DNA from 2 places in the Granulicatella sp. 20925_1_45 genome. Region 2 is predicted to be linked to the other one. Evidence: predicted binding sites of a transcription regulator. Region 2 holds the regulator's gene; the other holds the start of a gene.
What was found. Region 2 encodes LexA, which represses DNA repair genes until DNA is damaged. Its sites were predicted from a motif close to CNAACANNTGTTNG; they were not measured.
Positions count from the first base shown of each region.

Region 1: the regulator LexA is predicted to act here: its motif matches at 2,319-2,332, upstream of ruvA (Holliday junction branch migration protein RuvA).

Region 1 is NZ_JAPWBR010000020.1:24,295-33,753, reverse strand. Features, by position in the region: gene queA (tRNA preQ1(34) S-adenosylmethionine ribosyltransferase-isomerase QueA) at 1-635, opposite strand, end outside; gene ruvB (Holliday junction branch migration DNA helicase RuvB) at 650-1,657, opposite strand; gene ruvA (Holliday junction branch migration protein RuvA) at 1,670-2,257, opposite strand; gene O3798_RS07135 (NADPH-dependent FMN reductase) at 2,394-2,933, opposite strand; gene O3798_RS07130 (PspC domain-containing protein) at 3,342-3,530, shown strand; gene pta (phosphate acetyltransferase) at 3,905-4,894, opposite strand; gene O3798_RS07120 (threonine/serine exporter ThrE family protein) at 5,104-5,874, shown strand; gene O3798_RS07115 (threonine/serine exporter family protein) at 5,871-6,314, shown strand; tRNA gene O3798_RS07110 (tRNA-Arg) at 6,729-6,802, shown strand; gene O3798_RS07105 (alpha/beta hydrolase) at 6,843-7,550, opposite strand; gene O3798_RS07100 (PfkB family carbohydrate kinase) at 7,670-8,674, opposite strand; gene O3798_RS07095 (SDR family oxidoreductase) at 8,752-9,459, opposite strand, start outside.
Region 2 is NZ_JAPWBR010000009.1:12,755-22,213, forward strand. Features, by position in the region: gene mutL (DNA mismatch repair endonuclease MutL) at 1-366, opposite strand, end outside; gene mutS (DNA mismatch repair protein MutS) at 370-2,925, opposite strand; gene O3798_RS04190 (TIGR00282 family metallophosphoesterase) at 2,949-3,746, opposite strand; gene tkt (transketolase) at 3,961-5,955, opposite strand; gene O3798_RS04200 (DUF896 family protein) at 6,148-6,396, opposite strand; gene lexA (transcriptional repressor LexA) at 6,540-7,163, shown strand; gene O3798_RS04210 (PTS glucose transporter subunit IIA) at 7,213-7,707, opposite strand; gene O3798_RS04215 (MurR/RpiR family transcriptional regulator) at 7,720-8,505, opposite strand; partial or broken gene O3798_RS04220 (PTS transporter subunit EIIC) at 8,664-9,459, opposite strand, start outside.

The DNA of each region.
Region 1 (9,459 bases), on a different contig from region 2:
GTTCCAAGGCCAACGTGCAATGTGACTGGAACAATATTTACACCCTTCTCACGGATTTTTTGCATTAATTCTTCCGTAAAGTGCAAGCCAGCTGTAGGTGCTGCTGCAGATCCATTTTCTTTCGCATAAACGGTTTGATAACGTTCTTTATCTTCTAAACGTTCTTTGATATATGGTGGCAATGGCATTTCACCAAGAGATTCCAACACTTCTAGGAATACTCCCTCGTATGAAAACTCGATGATACGTCCACCTTGGTCTAATTCTTCGACAACTGTCGCCTTGAGTCTACCATCTCCAAAAGAAACAACACTACCCACTTTCATCCGTTTGGCAGGTTTCACAAGTGTTTCCCACTTGTCGCCTTCCGTAGTCGTTAATAGTAAGACCTCAATATGAGCGCCTGTTTCTTCTTTTGTTCCATAAAGACGTGCTGGAAGTACACGCGTGTTATTCACAACAAGTGTATCTCCTTCTTCTAATTCATCTAGTAAATCAGAAAAATGTTTATCTTCAATGGTATGTGTAGTTTTATTCACCACTAATAAACGTGAAGACGTACGGTCTTTCAATGGAGTTTGCGCGATTAATTCTTCGGGTAAATCGAAGTCAAAATCTTTTGTTGTATAGTTCATTTCTAGTTCCTTTCTTACGATAAAGGATATAATCGCCCTAAGTGAGCATATCCTTCTGGCGTCACCACACGACCTCGTGATGTCCGTTTTAAAAATCCAATTTGTAATAAATACGGTTCATACATATCTTCGATGGTCTCGGCATCTTCTGAAATGTTTGCCGCAATGGCACCTAGTCCAACTGGTCCACCATCGTATAAATCTATCATCGCCGTCAATAATTTACGGTCGATATGATCCAATCCTTTAGCGTCCACACGTAAGACCTTCAATGCTTGCTGCGTAATTTCTTTTGAAATCATGCCTTCTTCGTATACTTGAGAAAAATCTCGTACACGTTTCAAGAGACGATTGGCAATACGTGGTGTTCCACGAGAGCGAAGCGCAATCTCAAGAGCGGCCTCATCTTTAATTTCACTATCAAAAACATTCGCACTGCGTTTTACAATCTCAGAAAGTGAAGCCTCATCGTAATACTCCATATGTTCCACAATTCCGAAACGGTCACGAAGCGGTGCAGAAAGAGCCCCTGCACGAGTCGTCGCTCCAATTAACGTGAACGGTGGCAATGGAAAATGTACCGGATGCGCAGTTGGTCCTTGACCCACCACGATATCTACGAAGAAATCTTCCATCGCTGAATACAGCATCTCTTCCACGACACGTGGCAAGCGGTGAATCTCATCGATAAATAAGACATCCCCTGCTTCTAAGTCGTTTAAAAGAGCCACTAAGTCACCTGGACGTTCAATCGCAGGGCCACTTGTCGTCTTAATGCCGACTTCTAATTCGTTGGCAATCACCATCGCTAAGGTCGTCTTTCCAAGTCCTGGAGGTCCGTATAGTAACACGTGATCCAAGGCTTCTGAACGACTACGCGCCGCTTGAATATAGATAGCAAGTTCTTCTTTTACTTTTTGTTGACCGATATACTGTTGTAACGTCTGTGGACGCAGTGATAATTCGTCTTGTACTTCCCCTTCGTCAAGCGGGTTTTGGTCAATAAAACGTTCTTCCTCCACGATAATCCTCCATTATTTCATCAATAGTTTAAAGGCCACTTTTAATGCCTCTTGCGTCGTACTTGGAGCAGCAGCTTCCAGCGACTTCCAAATCTTTGTAATTTCTTTTGCAGAATACCCAAGACCAAGTAAGGCTTCTTTCGCTTCTTCAAGAGTTGCTTGGTTTGTTGAAACAACAGCTTTAGTCGTTTCTTCTGGGACAGCTTCAAACTTTCCTTTCAAATCTAAAATAATTTGTTGCGCTGTTTTCTTTCCAACACCAGGGAATTTTGTTAAATAAGTGACATTCCCACTTTCTACAGCATTCACGAAACCTTTTGTATCGTCATTTGCTAAAATACTCATCGCACTCTTCGGACCGATACCAGAAACGCTAATTAAACGTTGGAATAATTCGCGTTCTTCGCTTGAAATAAATCCGTATAAGGTAATGGAATCCTCACGAACGACTTGTTGTACTAAAACTTTAATTTGTTTCTTCAGAGAATCTTGTAGACGGTATGGGTTTGCAAAAACCACTTGATACCCTACACCATGCACATCGACAACAATCGCTGTTGGTAAGATATGCGCTAACTCTCCATTTAAATATTCATACATGAATGATGCTCCTTTTTATGTCTATATCAGTACAATTCTAGCATAACAGGAAGGTCTAGGGCAAATGTCTGTTCGCATATTGTTCAAAAAAGCAGCCCCCATCTATAGAGACTGCTTTTAAAAGTTAAGTTTTTAATTAGGCGTTTAATAATGCTTCCGCTTGTTTTTCAAGTCCTGCAACTACTTCTTCGTCTAAAGTCACAACGCCTGTTCCCCAAGCTTCAGGGTTAATTTTAGCGCCAGTGAATTCACCCACAACTTGCATACGGATAAATGGTAATAATGCATGATAAGCTGCAAATAATGACTCATGTCCTGCGTTTGCCATTGCTGATACCGTTACAACTTTATCTTGTAGAATTGAAGGTCCGTGTGTATCTGATAAGTCTAATGCACGGCTCATCCAGTCTAATAAGTTTTTCACTGTTCCAGGAATTGCAAAGTTATACGCTGGTGAGAAGATCCATACTGCATCAGCTTTACCAAATGCATCGCGAGCTGCTTGTACTTCAGGTAATACTGGAGTTTCTAAGTCTTGGTTCATTAATGGAAGGTTTAAGTAATCTAAGTAAGTGACAGTTGCTTTCCCTTCTAAAATACGTTCTGCTTTTTCTGCCATTTGGTGGTTGAAGCTACCTTTACGTAAGCTACCAACTACAAATAAAATATTTTTCATATTCTTTTCCTCTTTTCGTAAATGGTTTGACCAAAAAAGTTGTGTCTTTTCTCTTGGAATTGAAATAAGATTATCATCACTTAAACGTTAAAGCAATTTATTTGCTCATAAAATTTTTTGTTTTTTTAAAGAAAAAAACTCTTAGAAACGTTGATATCATGGTGTTTTAAAATAAAAACGAAAAATATCATTATAATGTATACGTTATAATGATAAAAAATTTTGAGTCAAATTGAAATGAGCAAGTTCAATTGAACTGTTAAATATGAATCTATTATGAAGTCGCAGTCGGTTCTACTTCAAAATAAGAATAAATCAGTCTCTTTTTGTGAATTTCTTAATTTATACTATTTTTTATATGTAACATATGCTACAGTCGATATATAAACATCGATAAGGAGTGTTCTTATGTCAGAAAAACGTTTAACACGTAAAGTAAACGAAAAGAAAATTGCTGGAGTATGTGCTGGTGTAGCTGATTACTTTGGACTAGACGTAGCAATGGTTCGTCTTGGATGGGCTCTTTCATTCTTATTAGCTGGTGCTGGTGGTTTCTTATACGTACTATTATGGTTCTTATTACCAGAATCTGAATAATTTGTAAAAATATGCAGGCAGCGATGCCTGCTTTTTTGTGCTCTATATAAAGTAAAAAACGACTCACACTGTGAGTCGTTTTTGTGTAGTTGAGTTCGCCATCGCAGAAATCGCGAAGTCTCACATCGCACAGTAGCTTATTGACGTTCTCTTCATCACTCGTGATTCGAGAACATCTAATAAGCTCTGTGGGGGAAAGACTACGAAGCAAAAATGACTCGCACTGCGAGTCATTTTTTGTCTTCAGTCTTTCTCTTGAAATCGGACTCCAAAGTGCAAAAGCTCAAGCCTTTCTCACTTTGTCCGCACGACTATTCTAGTCGTTTACGGCAAAGTTCGAACCGTCATCGCTTTTGAGCGCACTTTGTCGCACCTTAGTTTTCCATTAAAGCCTGATTAGCTGTAATGATTGCTAATTTGTAAACATCTTCTTCGTTACATCCACGTGATAAGTCAGAGATTGGTTTGTTTAGTCCTTGTAAGATTGGTCCGATTGCTTCGAAGTTACCGAAACGTTGTGCAATTTTGTATCCGATGTTTCCTGATTGGATTTCTGGGAAAACAAATACTGTTGCTTGTCCAGCTACTGGTGACTCTGGAGCTTTTTGTTTACCAACGCTTGGTACGAAGGCAGCATCGAATTGTAATTCACCGTCGATGTTGTAGTTTGGAGCTAATTCTTGTGCGATTTTAGTTGCTTCCGCTACTTTTAATGCTTCTTCAGATTTAGCAGAACCTTTTGTTGAGAAACTTAACATTGCAACGTTTGGTTCGATACCAAATAATTCAGCTGTTTTAGCAGATTCTACTGCGATTTCAGCTAATTCTTGTGCGTTAGGGTTGATGTTGATTGCGCAGTCTGAGAATAAGTATTTCTTAGATTTGTCGCTGTTGATCATGATGAACGCACCACTTGTACGAGAGACACCTGGTTTTGTTTTGATAATTTGTAATGCTGGACGTACAGTGTCCCCTGTTGAGTGAACCGCACCAGATACTAATCCGTCTGCTAAGCCCATATATACCATCATTGTTCCGAAATAAGTTACGTCACGTAATAATTTTTGAGCGTCTTCTTCAGATACTTTACCTTTACGACGTTCTACAAAGCTTGCTACCATTTCTGCATATTTATCGTCTGCATAAGTTTCAGGATCGATAATTTCTAAATGAGAAATGTTAAATCCACGAGCGTTTGCCACTTCGTTAATTTGGTCTACATTCCCAAGTAAGATTGGTTTGCAAAGTCCATCTGCTAATAAACGAACCGCTGCACCAATAATTCTTGGTTCATCTCCTTCTGGAAATACGATTTTAACGTCTTTCCCTTTCACTTTAAGTGATAATTCTTCAAATAATTCCACGGATATCCCTCCAAAAATTTGTTATCTTAATAATACACTAAATACTTTTAAAAAAACAGTACAATGTTAAAACAATCATCAAAAAAACAACTGTACTAATCTGATTACAATTTAAAAATAGTACAGTTTCATTTTATAAAAATTTCTACTTAGCAAAACACCGCTAGTATGCTATACTTAGAGAGTATTTTAGTAAGGAGGAAGGCTTTGTGCGATCATATGCAAAAAAATTAATGGATACCGCTATTCTTGCTGGTCAAATCATGCTCGAATGCAATGCGGAATCGTATCGCGTGGAAGAAACCATGAACTATATTCTCTCCACTTCAAACTTTGAAACTTGCGAAGCCTTCGCAATGGCGACTGGAATCTTTGCAACGCTCGATGATGACTGCATCGATTCTATTACAGAAATTCGTCGTGTTCCAAATCGAGACACGAACTTGAACCGAATTTATAAGGTCAACGCAATCTCTCGTCAATTAGTGACAAAAGAAATTGACCTCGATACAGCTTATCAACGATTACAGGATTTAAAAGAATCAGAATATCCACAATGGTTAAAAGACTTAGGCCTTATTCTGATGTGTGGGTTCTACGCTGCTCTATTTGGAGCAACGCCAATTGAACTCGTCATTGCATCAGTTGCAGCGGTTATCATGCCATTTATTTATAAGTTAGATCCGAAATTAAAATTAGGAACATTCGTGTTGAACCTCATATCGATTATTCCAGCGATTGTCATTATCATTTTGATTCAGAAACATTTCGTTCCGGACGCTCGAATCGGCATCTCCATTGTAGGATTAATCATGCCGGCCGTTCCTGGAACCGCCATTACAAATGCCATTCGCGATACATTACGCGGAGACTACAACTCAGGAGCAGCTCGGGCAATTGAAGCGTTTGTGACGGCTCTTTCCGTCGCTATTGCTGTTGCTTTGGGACTCGTGTTAGCAGGAGGTGCAAACCCCTTATGATTTATCAAGTGATTAGTGCTCTCATTGCCGTCTACTTCAGTTGTATTGTCTTTGAAGCACCAAAACGACTCCTCATTCATATTTCGATTATTGGAGGCATTGGTTGGTTTGTATATCTCTTCTTCTTGGATAGTTCTGGATTACAACTAGCTACTTACTATAGCGGCCTTACAATTGCGTTTTTATCGCACTTAGCAGCACGCTATTTTAAAGCTCCCGTAACGGTATTCTTTATTCCTGGATTTTTCCCACTCGTTCCTGGTGCAGGCATGTATCGTACCGTATACGCCTTCTTTGTAGGAGATGTTGAAAAAGGAAAATTCTTCTTCGGTCAAACAATGATTACCGCCGGGATGATTGCACTTGCGATTTTTACGGTCGATTCGATTTTCCGTCTGTATTCTCATTGGCAATCTTCACGCCGTCAGTCAGCAAACTAAATAAATGAACCTGAAACTGCCAAAGATTTTCTTTGGTGGTTTTTTTATGCTTACCGTTGGTTTGTTTTTGGATTCCGTCCCTTTGGGATATCTTCATGGTAGGGATAAGAGCTGTACCGGTTCGAGCCGCAGTCTCTCACCTACTGAGCCTCAATGAGTCTCTACGGAATAAATTCCTAGAGTCTCATCTTCGCATCAGTTACCACACCGCTCTTACTCCTACCATAGAATCCCAAGGGACTCCATCTTTTTTCATAGAATCGATGTTCTCTAAACCTTCTAATGTTAAAAAATAATCTAGTTTTATTATTTACGATTGCTGTAAAAAGAAGATTGTCAATTCTCATTTAAGTAAAGAATTAGTAACTGTGTATGGACAGATAAGGGGTTTGTGTGGTTCAATTAAGTTAACAAGATGTCATAGCTCAGCAGGATAGAGCAAGCGTTTCCTAAACGCTAGGTCGGGGGTTCGAATCCCTTTGGCATCGTTAGTAAAAAAATCCACTGATAAACCAGTGGATTTTTTACTTATTTACTATTCTCTTCTACCCATTCAACAGCACGCCAGGCACGTCCCGGAATATTAGTTCCATGATTTCCTTCTTCCAACGTAAACTGGAAATCACTTGCTTGAAATCTCGGCTCAACCCAGTCTTTTAATGCTAGCGTATTTAGAGTTTGGTCTGCTGTTAAATTCGTCGCAGTAGTTCCTTCTTGATCACCCACACTCATGTACAATTTTGGATGAACAGCTTTAAAGGGATGTTCTTTTAAATAGTCCAGAAACCCCGGATACCACAGCGAAGAAGAACAACTGAGGACAGTTCCAAATAAATCAGTTTTCACCGCAGCATACAAGCTGAATAATCCACCTAGCGAATAACCACCGATAACTCTCTTTTCTGCGCTTGAAGCAAAACCATATTCACTCTCACAAAATGGAATCACATGAGTCGTGATAAAAGAAAGATGTTCTTCCGCTTTCCCCCCGAAATCCATCGGCATGGTTTCAGACGCCTGGAGAGGCCACGGTGTATAATCATCTGTTCGATTATTTGCATTTAAAAGTACAAAATTGAGTGCAGGTTGATGTTTAATAATCCAATGATTAAAAGGTTCTTTGAATTGATCTCCGTCTAAAAAATAAATGGTCGTAGCGTTTTTGACATTAGAACGATAAACATATAATTTTACTCCACAAATTTCTTGTTGGATCCATACAGAATTTTTAACCATGGTGATTTCCTTTCTACTACTTATTCTCTACTATTTTAACAGTTTTCCTCGCGCTTGATAAGCCCAAATGAAAAGACGTCAGTGATATAACACTGACGTCTAATAGTTGTTAAATAAATTTAACGGACAATCTGTCCTGATTTTTGATTCATAAATTCAAAGACTTCATCTTCATTGAATGGATTCCAGTCTCCAAAAACAGTATGTTTTAAAACCGAACTTGCTGTCCCAAAATCGACAATTTGTTGGCTGTCCCAACCTTTTAAAACTCCGTTTAGAATTCCTGCAGCGAAGGCATCTCCTCCACCTACTCGGTCAATAATTGGATTAATATCATAGAGTTTAGATTCGACGAACACTCCATCTTCACCTACAAAGAACCCCTGCAATTCGTTATGGTTCGTTGAAATGACATTTCGTTTGGTTGAATACAACACTTTAATATTTGGATATTTTGCTTGAACTCGCTTGTAAATTTCTTCCAGCAAAACATCTTCGCCCTCTGATACTACTTTCAAAAAATAAATCGCATCTAGTCTACCCGCAGAAAGGATATCTACATAAGGCAAGATTTGTTGGAAACAAGGATAAGCTTCCTCATAACTCCACAACTTACTACGATAGTTCATATCAAAGCTCACATAGCATCCATATTCCTTCGCTTTACGGACGATTTCGACTGTCCACGACTGCCACTTCTTAGAAAGAGCTGGTAGAATTCCTGAAATATGAAGCAAGTCAGCTTCTATAAATATTTCGTCTAAATCCCAGCATAGCTTGTCTAACACTGAAATACTAGAATATAAGCGATCGTATGTAACGCGAGATGCACGTATTGAGTTTCCTTGTTCTAAAAAATAAGTTCCTAATCTTCCATATTCAGTTGCTACTAAATCCGTATTGATACCGTTCATTCGTAGTCTCGAACTTACAGCATCGTTTAATGGGTTATCTTGTGGAAGAACTGTAGCTACAGAAACATCATGGCCAAAATGCGATAAAGAGATACCTACATTCGCTTCAGCTCCACCATAGCAGACTCTGAACTCTTTTGTACTCTTTAACCGCACATCTTCTGCAGTCGATAATCTTAATAAAATTTCACCTAGAGTTATTACTTTCATTGTTGCATCACTTTTCCATTTCTCAATGATAGATAAAGAATCGAAGCTTTCACTTCGATTCTTCTTATGTTCTTTAATTATACTCCAGAATACGCTGCGAAACCACCATCAATTGGTAAAACTACGCCATTCACAAAGCTTGAAAGAGTTGAATCTGCAAGGAAGAATACTCCCCCTACTAATTCATCTGATTCACCAAATCGTCCCATTGGTGTATTGCGTAAAATCTTATCCGCACGTGGAGTTGGATTTCCCTGTTCATCAAATAATAATCGTTCATTTTGAGCTGTTACTAAGAATCCTGGTGCAATTGCGTTGCAACGAATTCCCACTTTAGAGAAGTGAACTGCTAACCATTGAGTAAAGTTACTAATTGCTGCTTTTGCCCCTGAGTATGCTGGAATTTTTGTTAAAGGAGTAAAAGCATTCATACTAGAAATATTGATGATGTTCGCTCCTTCTTTTCCAACCATATCTTGTGCAAAGACTTGCGTTGGTAATAATGTACCTAAATAGTTTAAGTTGAATACAAATTCAATTCCTGATTTATCTAAGTCAAAGAATGTTTTAGTCTCCGCACTTAATCCTACTTCATGAAATTCATTATCTGTAGTCGCACGAGGGTTATTTCCTCCAGCACCGTTTACTAAAACATCAACTGTACCAAGATCATTATTCACGGCTTCGCGAACAGCTTCTAATGATTCTTTTTCAAGTACGTTCGTTTTATAAGCTTTAGCGATACCGCCCTCAGCAATAATTTCATCTGCAAATTTTTGTGCAGC
Region 2 (9,459 bases):
CTCCACGCCGCTGTCTTCTCCGGTTGAAGTCGTCAGCGTCACTTTTGAAACGGCCGTAATACTCGCCAAGGCTTCTCCACGAAACCCGAGTGTACGGATTCTAAAGAGTTGTTCCGGCGAATAGAGTTTACTCGTTGTATGACGTTTAATCGACATACGAGCGTCCTCTTTCGTCATCCCGATTCCATTATCTTGAATGCGAATTTTGCGAAGGCCACTCTCTTCGATTTCAATCTCAATACGAGTACTTTTAGCGTCAATCGCGTTTTCGAGTAATTCCTTTACCACAGACGAAGGACGTTCGATGACTTCCCCTGCTGCAATCTGGTTTGTCAGTAATGTACTTAATTCTTTAATTGTTCCCATACACTACTCACCCTTTTCCATTTGCTGCCATTTATACAGGATGTTCATTGCATCCATTGGCGTCATACTCATTAAGTTTAATCCTTTAAGCTCGTGAACCCATTCAGGCATGCTTTCTGTTTCTTCTTCAAAGAGCGATACTTGTTCTAAATAGGTGCTATTTTCACTTGCGGCCCCTTTAGCTTCTAAATGATTTAAAATCGTGCTGGCATTTTTCAATAGCTCTGTTGGTAGCCCAGCAAGTTTCGCCACATGAATCCCGTAACTCTTATCGGCTGGTCCTTCTAAAACTTTATGCAAGAAGACCACTTCGCCATTTTCTTCAACGGCTCCCACATGCACATTGCGTAAATCTGCATATTTCTCACTGAGTCGTGTTAACTCGTGATAGTGCGTTGAGAATAATACTTTCGCTGTTAAATGCTCATGAATATACGTGATGATGGCTTCAGCAAGCGCCATTCCATCATACGTAGCCGTTCCACGTCCGATTTCGTCAAACAACAATAAGCTTGTTTCGTCTGCGTTTCTGAGTGCGTGGTTTGTCTCCATCATCTCAACCATGAACGTACTTTGGCCAGAAATTAAATCATCGGCAGCTCCAATACGGGTAAAGATTTTCGTGAAGACTGGAATCGTTGCACTCTTGGCAGGTACAAAACATCCGATTTGCGCTAAGATGACGCAGAGTGCTAATTGTCTCATATAAGTTGATTTACCAGACATGTTTGGCCCGGTAATGAGAAGAATGTGTTCCTCTGGACTCATTGAAATGCTATTTGGCACATACGTTGATTGTCCCATGACCTTTTCAACAACCGGATGGCGACCATCTTCAATCCAGAGTCTACGGTTCTTCATCGAAATTGTAGGTTTCACTAAGTGATAACGTTCGCTCACTACACTGAAGGCTTGTAAGACGTCGATGGTTGCGACCGTTTTTGCCAATTGTTGTAACTGGGCGGTATAGTGTTTCACCTGTTCACGCACTTCAACGAATAATTGATATTCGAGTGCGCTTGATTTTTCTTCCGCTTCTAAAATCAGCGTTTCTTTTTCTTTTAATTCAGGCGTAATAAAACGTTCCGCATTCGCCAGCGTTTGTTTACGCTCATAACGACTGCTATCGAGTTTCGATAGATTCGATTTGGTCACTTCGATATAGTATCCAAACACTTTGTTGAAACTAATCTTCAATGAACTGATGCCTGTTTGCTCACGTTCTTGTTGTTGCAATGCGGCAATCCATTCTTTTCCATGCTTCATCGTATCGCGGTACGTATCGAGCGTTGCGTTGTACCCTGAACGGATAATATTTCCATCTGAAATCGTAAGAGGTGCATCCTCGTCGATGGCACGGTCGATTAAATCATATAACTCAGGAATGTCGAATAAGTTTTCTCCAAGAGCACTCCATTCTCCTGAATCCAAGCTATCTACAATCGATTTAAAGATTGGCACTTGTCCAAGTGTTTGTTTGAGTTGCAAGAGGTCACGCGCATTGGCGGTTCCAAATGACACTTTCCCAACAATCCGTTCTAAGTCATACACACGTTTCAATGTTTCAATAAAGTCTGTACGTTCAAAGTAATGTTGGTTCAATGTTTCCACTAACGCATGGCGTTTTTGAATCGCCCCTTCTAATACAAGTGGTTTTTCAAGCCATTGTTTAAGGAGACGTCCCCCCATGGCTGTTTGCGTCTCGTCTAAGAACCAGAACAGTGATCCATGTTTTTGATTGGCACGAATGGTCGTCGTTAATTCTAAGTTACGTTTTGTCTCATAATTCATTGAGAGATAAAACTCACTTTGATACGCTTGTGCCTTTTGTAAGTGCGAGAAACTTCTCTTTTGAGTGAGTTTCAAGTAGCTTAATAGATTTTGCACGCATCGGATAGAAGCCTCATCTTCTAATTCTGAGACTAATTCTGTGCAATCTTCGCTGTCAATTTGGTCTTTTTCAATGGTTGAAATTAAGATTTGCATGCTTGTAAAGAGATGGCGAAGTTCTTCTGTTACATCACTATCGACAAGAACGACTTCACGACTCATCAAGCTTGAGCATTCGCTACGCACTTCTTCCAAGTTCTCGAGTTGTGTCACTTTCAATTCCCCTGTAGACACATCCACATACGACAGTGCAAATCGTTTCCCAACAAGCGGTAAAATCGACACTAAATAATGGTTTTGATTTTGCGCTTGGTATTCTGTATACGTCCCTGGAGTCAATACTTGAACAACGTCTCGCTTCACCATTCCCTTTGTCAGCTTAGGATCTTCCAATTGCTCACAGATGGCTACTTTCTTTCCAAGTTCAATCAGCGTTTTAATATATTCTTTTGCGGCATGATGAGGAACCCCACACATTGGAATTGGGTCCTCTGCATTTTTATTTCGACTGGTAAGTGTAATTTCGAGAAGTCTTGCTGCTTCAATCGCATCATCATAAAACAATTCATAGAAATCACCTAGTCGATAGAACAATAAGCAATCCGGATACTTTTCTTTAATCGAAAAATACTGTTGCATCATCGGTGTGTGTTTCGTTTTTTGTGGCATTTCTGACTCTCTTTCTAATCTTTTTATTCAAAAAATGGTGCATCTGGCGTAATGCGAATCGGTTGAATCGATTTCGCCTTTCCAGTTTTATCGTCAATATCAATCAAACAAGCACTTAATTGGCCTTCATCTTCTTCAGCTACTTCGAATCGTGCCGGTAATTGATTGAGGAACTTCGTAATAATAATATCGCGTTCCATCCCGAGAATTCCGTTATACGGACCTGTCATTCCCACATCACAAAGGAAGGCTGTCCCTTGTGGAAGAACGCGGGCGTCATTTGTTGGCACATGCGTATGTGTTCCAATAACGGCAGATACTTTCCCGTCCAAGTACCAAGACAATGCTTGTTTCTCACTCGTTACTTCGGCGTGGAAGTCAATAAAGATAATCGGCGTTCTCTTTCTAGCTTCTTCAACCGTCTCGGTGATTTTGGCAAAAGGATCGTCCAGCGTATTCATAAAAACTCGGCCTTGCAAGTTGATGACGGCCACTTCTTTATCGTTACATTTTACATAAACGATTCCTTTTCCTGGAACGCCTGCTGGATAATTGAGCGGTCGTACCATTTTTGTGGCATCTTCAATGAAATCAAAAATCGCTTTGTTATCAAAGGCATGATTTCCAAGCGTTACAACGTCTGCACCAGCCTGCAATAACTCCTTATAAATCTTCTCCGTAATTCCTTTTCCATGGGCAGCATTTTCCCCATTAATCACGGTGATTTGCGGTTTATATTTTTTCTTTAATTTTGGAACATATTGTGCGACCATCTCTCTTCCAAGAGAACCGACAACATCGCCAACGAATAATAATTTCATAAGAGTGCCTCTTTCTAAATCAATGTAGCTCTATTTTACCATAAAATAAGGCTAGAAAATACCTAGATACAACTCTAGACTAGGTCATTCCATTAACAGATAGGTAAACTAATTGTAAATGCCTGTTTTAATTCTTTCATACATTCTCCTAAAAACAAAAAAAGATTGAAAGCCTGATATACCCAGGCCTTCAATCTCATATTTTAACTTATTTTTATAAAGATTTAAATGTATTCACTACATTTTCTACAGTGAATCCTAATGTTTCCATTACTTTGTTTCCGTTGCCAGATAATCCAAAGCGGTCGATTGTCACAGTTGCACCATCTAAACCAACGTATTGACCCCATCCGAAACTTGCGCCCATTTCAACGGCTACACGTTTACGAACATCGCTTGGTAATACTGCTTCACGGTATACTTTTGGTTGTTCTTCGAATAAATTCATTGAAGGCATTGATACAACAGATACATCAATCCCTTCTTCTGCAAGAACTTTTTGCGCTTCAATGGCAAGCGCTACTTCAGAACCTGTCGCAATCAAAATACCTTCTGGAGTATCGCATTTTTGTGGGCTAACCACATATGCCCCACGTTTCACACCTTCATAAGCTAATTCCTGTGAGTGTTCAAGAACTGGTAAGTTTTGGCGTGAGAAAACTAATACTGATGGACGGTTTTTTGCTTCTACAGCTACTTTCCACGCAGCAGATACTTCGTTACCATCAGCAGGACGAATCACGTTTAAGTTTGGAGTTGCACGGAACGCTGCTAATTGTTCGATTGGTTCATGCGTCGGTCCATCTTCCCCAACCGCAATTGAGTCATGTGTATAAACATAGATTGCTGGTAAATGAGAGATTGCCGCAACACGCATTGCTGCTTTTAAGTAATCTGCAAATACGAAGAATGTACCTCCATAAGCACGGTTACCACCATGGAGTAACATACCGTTCATGGCTGCTCCCATCGCAAACTCACGAACCCCAAACCAGATATTTCTTCCACCGTAATTTTCATGCGAGAAGTCTGTATCTGCTTTATTCATTGTATTGTTTGATGAAGAAAGGTCCGCAGATCCACCCCAGAAGAATGGAATATGTTTTCCTAATTCTTGAATTGCAGCTTGGCTTGTCACACGAGAAGCCATTGCTGGGCTACCAAATTCATATGAAGGTAATACTTTTTCTAAGTCTACTTTAATGTTTTCTGCAAAGCTATCTTCGAATTCTTTTGCAAGCTCTGGATATGCTTGTCTATAGCCTTCGAATAAAGTTTTCCATTCGTTGTAGTCAATTTCGCCTGTTTGCACTAATAATTTATCGAAACGGTGTTGCACTTCTTCTGGCACTTCAAATGGGCCATATTCCCATCCGTAGTTTGCTTTCGTTGCAGCAATGCCGTCAGGTCCTAAAGGAGCCCCGTGAACTTTATTAGTTCCTTGGTTTGGAGCACCGTAACCAATAACAGTTTTTACTTCGATAATTGTTGGTTTTTCTTTTTGGCATTGTGCTTCTTCGATAGCTTCAGCGATTTCATCTAAGTCGTTTCCATCTTCAACGCGAATATAGTTCCAACCTAACCCTTTGAAGCGTTTCTTCACATCTTCAGTGAATACTTTATTTAAAGGTCCATCTAAACAAATATCGTTCGAATCGTATAACACGATTAATTTATTTAATTTCAACGTTCCAGCTAAAGATGCTGCTTCGTAAGAAATACCTTCCATTAAGTCCCCGTCCCCACATAAGACATAAGTGTGGTGGTCAACGACTGGGTATCCTTCACGATTGAATTTCGCAGCAAGGTGCGCTTCAGCCATGGCCATCCCAACAGCATTTGCAAACCCTTGTCCAAGAGGACCCGTTGTTGCATCTACCCCATCAGTGTCATGTACTTCTGGGTGTCCAGGTGTTTTACTTCCAAGTTGGCGGAAATTTTTCACATCTTCAATCGATAAGTCATAGCCTGATAAATGTAATAAGGCATATAACATTGCAGATCCATGACCTGCTGATAATACAAAGCGATCGCGATCCACCCAATTAGAACGTTTTGGGTTAACTTTCAAATATTTAGACCAAAGTACATAAGCCATTGGTGCAGCACCCATTGGAAGACCAGGGTGTCCTGAATTCGCAGCTTGAATCGCATCCATACTCAATGTACGAATTGTATTCACTGCTAGTTGATCGGTTTTATCAAACATACAATCACTCCTTAAATATTTTTTCCTTAATCGGAACTTACTCTTCTATTTTACTAATCCAAGACTGCTTTTGCAACCGTTATTTTTATGATAAATAAAACATAGTAAACCCTTGCAAAATACATATTTCCTTCACGGGTTCCACATATTTTTTGTAACAAAAAAAGGCTGAAATTTTCAGCCTTCTCTCATCTATTCTGCGTCTCGGTTATGCAATCCTTTTTCTTTTTGAATCGCTTTTAGTTTATCTGGAGTCACGTCATTTCCTTCTTCATCGACGAATTTTAATCCTTCGATGTGGTTACGCATGCCTCCACGAAAAGCTTCCAAATACTCTTGACGTAAAAGTTGTTGTTCTTTTTCTTCCGTTGGAGTTAATTTTCCTTCTTTTTTCTTTTTCGCTAATTCATTAATACGGTTTAATTTTTCTTCTGATAACATTTTTGTCATTCCTTTCCTTGGCTTCGTCTCCTAGTGTAGCACGAGACGACATTTTTTCCTAAAAATCTGAATTACATACGAACGTTTGTTTGATTTCTGTTTACAAAGTGTGTTACACTAGTCTCAAAGAAGGAGATGTTCCGATGACAAATTTAAAAGATTCTAGACAATTAGATGTATTACAGTTTATTTATAAAGAAGTTCAAGAGCACGGTTATCCGCCAACAGTGCGTGAAATTTGTAACGCCGTTCAGCTTTCTTCGACTTCAACCGTTCATGGTCACTTATCAAGACTTGAGAAAAACGGCTTAATTCAACGTGACCCAAGTAAACCACGTGCCATTGAATTAACAATGGCTGGACTCAAAGCAATCGGCGCTAAATCAACGGCGATTCCAATGCTTGGTGTGGTAACAGCCGGTGAACCAATTCTCGCTGTAGAAGAAGCAAGTGACTTCTTCCCTATCCCACCAGACTTACAAAACGATGCAGATGATTTATTCATGCTTCGTATTAAAGGGGACAGTATGATTAATGCTGGGATCTTCGATGGCGATTCTGTCATTGTCCGTAAACAATCAACTGCCTCAAATGGTGAAATCGTCATTGCGATGACTGAAGAAGACACTGCAACTTGTAAGAGATTCTATCTTGAAAGCGACCATGTGCGCCTAGAGCCAGAAAACGACACAATGGACCCTATCATCTTACCGAACTGTACGATTTTAGGAAAAGTAGTTAGTTTATACCGCAGTCGTATTTTCTAAACCAAATGAAAATCTCCGCTCAAATCCGAGCGGAGATTCTTTTTTTTGATTAAGCTTTTAATGTTACTTTCCCTACTTCTGCTTTACCTTCTACTAAGCCTTCTGTAGCTACCGCAATAGATTCCACTTTATCCATATTCGTAAAGAGCACCATCATTGCAGTATCTTTACCAGCTTCTTTTAGTGCTTCTAAGTCCACAGTCGATAATACTGTATTTTCATCCACCTTTTGGCCAACCGTTACTGTCGTTTCAAAAGGCCCGCCTTTTAATTCAACCGTATCGATTCCCATATGAACAAGCACTTCTAATCCGCCAGCAGTTTGAATGCCTACAGCGTGAAGTGTTAGGAATACATTTACGACTTCCCCTTTTACTGGAGAAGTAATCACACCACTTGCTGGAATAACCGCAAATCCGTCACCCATCATTTTGCCTGCAAAGACTGGATCATTCACTTGTGTAATGGGAACAATTTCTCCTCCTGCTAGTGCAAATACTGGCACTTCTTTTTCTACTTGATTCTTTTTAAAAAATCCAAACATTTTATCGTCTCCTTATTCTGGTTGAATGGCATGTAATGTATTTGAGAAAATCGAGCGTTTGCGTTCCTTATCGATTTCCTTGTAGTAACTATATAAAATATCGACAATGACAAGAACTGGGAATTGCGGTGTAATGGCCGTTCCTTGCTCTAAGGCATTCTTCATCGCGATGAGCACTAATTCGTCACAATCCTGTTGCAACTCTTCGCTCTTCTTAGAGGTAATCAGAACGGTTTTCGCTCCTTGAAGTTTGGCGATATTCACGGCATTCACAACACTTTCGTTGGCCGACACCGTTATTCCAATCACTAGGCAATCTTCATCGACTAATACGCGGTTCATCAGCATCGTATGTAAATCCGTAATCGCCTCACAAATCATCCCGAGTCGCATAAATCTGAACTTCATCTCCAGGGCTGCTAACCCGGAACTTCCTTGTCCGTAGATATACACGCGCTTAGCCTTACTGAGCATATCACACACATGAATCAGCTGTGCTTCATTGATGAGTGAGAAGGATTTCGTTAAGAGGTCTGCATAATCGTCCAACACAATTTTGGTTAAATCATTATGCAAGTTTGTCTCTTCTTGTTTCCCTTTTTGATAGTCATAAATAAACTGTCGATATCCTTTATAGCCACACTTTTGAGCAAATCGTGTTAAGGACGGAATCGATACGAATAATCTTTTAGATACTTCTTGTGCGGATAACGATTCATTTTCCGGAATCACACTCAAGAAATATTTCGCAATCGTTTTTTCAATCGGTGTCAACGTATCATAAATCGATTCAATCATCGGTGCTACTTTTTTCTCAAATGACAACATCTGCTTTTCCCCTTTGCATTACTACTTTCATTATAGCACAGGTTCCGGGAAAGATTTTGCCTTTTTTCAAAAAATAAAAGATGGACTAATCGTTAAGACTAGTCCATCTTTTGAGTGAGTTTAAACGACTAATCGTCTACACCTAAAATTTCATTAATATTGTTCTTGTAAAGAATTGCTTTCGCACCGTAAATGGCTTGAATACCACCTTTAACTTCTAGAACATCTACAGCTCCGATATCTTTCAATGTCGCTTTATTAACTTTGTCGACCTCTTTTACAGATACACGTAGACGAGTGATACAAGCATCCACATCTTCAATATTTTCTGCTCCACCTAGAGCTTCAATAATACGAACACTGTCTTGTTTCAAGCTGTCGCGTGTTTCAACAACTGGTTTGTCATCTGATAACATATCATCTTCAATACGTCCTGGAGTTGCTACATTGAATTGAGTGATGAACCATCTGAATACGACATAGTATAGACCACTCCAGATAAGTCCAAATGGAATTTCTAATAACCAGTTTGTCTTATCGTTACCTTGCAAGATACCGAATAATGTGAAGTCGATAACCCCGCCTGAGAATGTATTACCAATAGAAATATTTAGAATATCTGCGATGAAGAAGCTTACCCCATCAAGGAATGCATGAATAACATATAATACTGGGCTTACGAATAAGAACATGAATTCGATTGGTTCTGTAATACCAGTGATGAATGAAGTTAAGGCAACCCCTAAGAATAAACCTGCGTATTTTTTACGACGAGCTTTTGGTACACAGTGATACATTGCTAAGCAGGCTGCTGGAAGACCGAACATCATTGTTGAGAAACGACCAGCGAAGAAACGAGTTCCTTCAGTGAATAGACCTACGTGGTTAGGATCTGCCAATTGAGCAAAGAAGATTTTTTGAGCC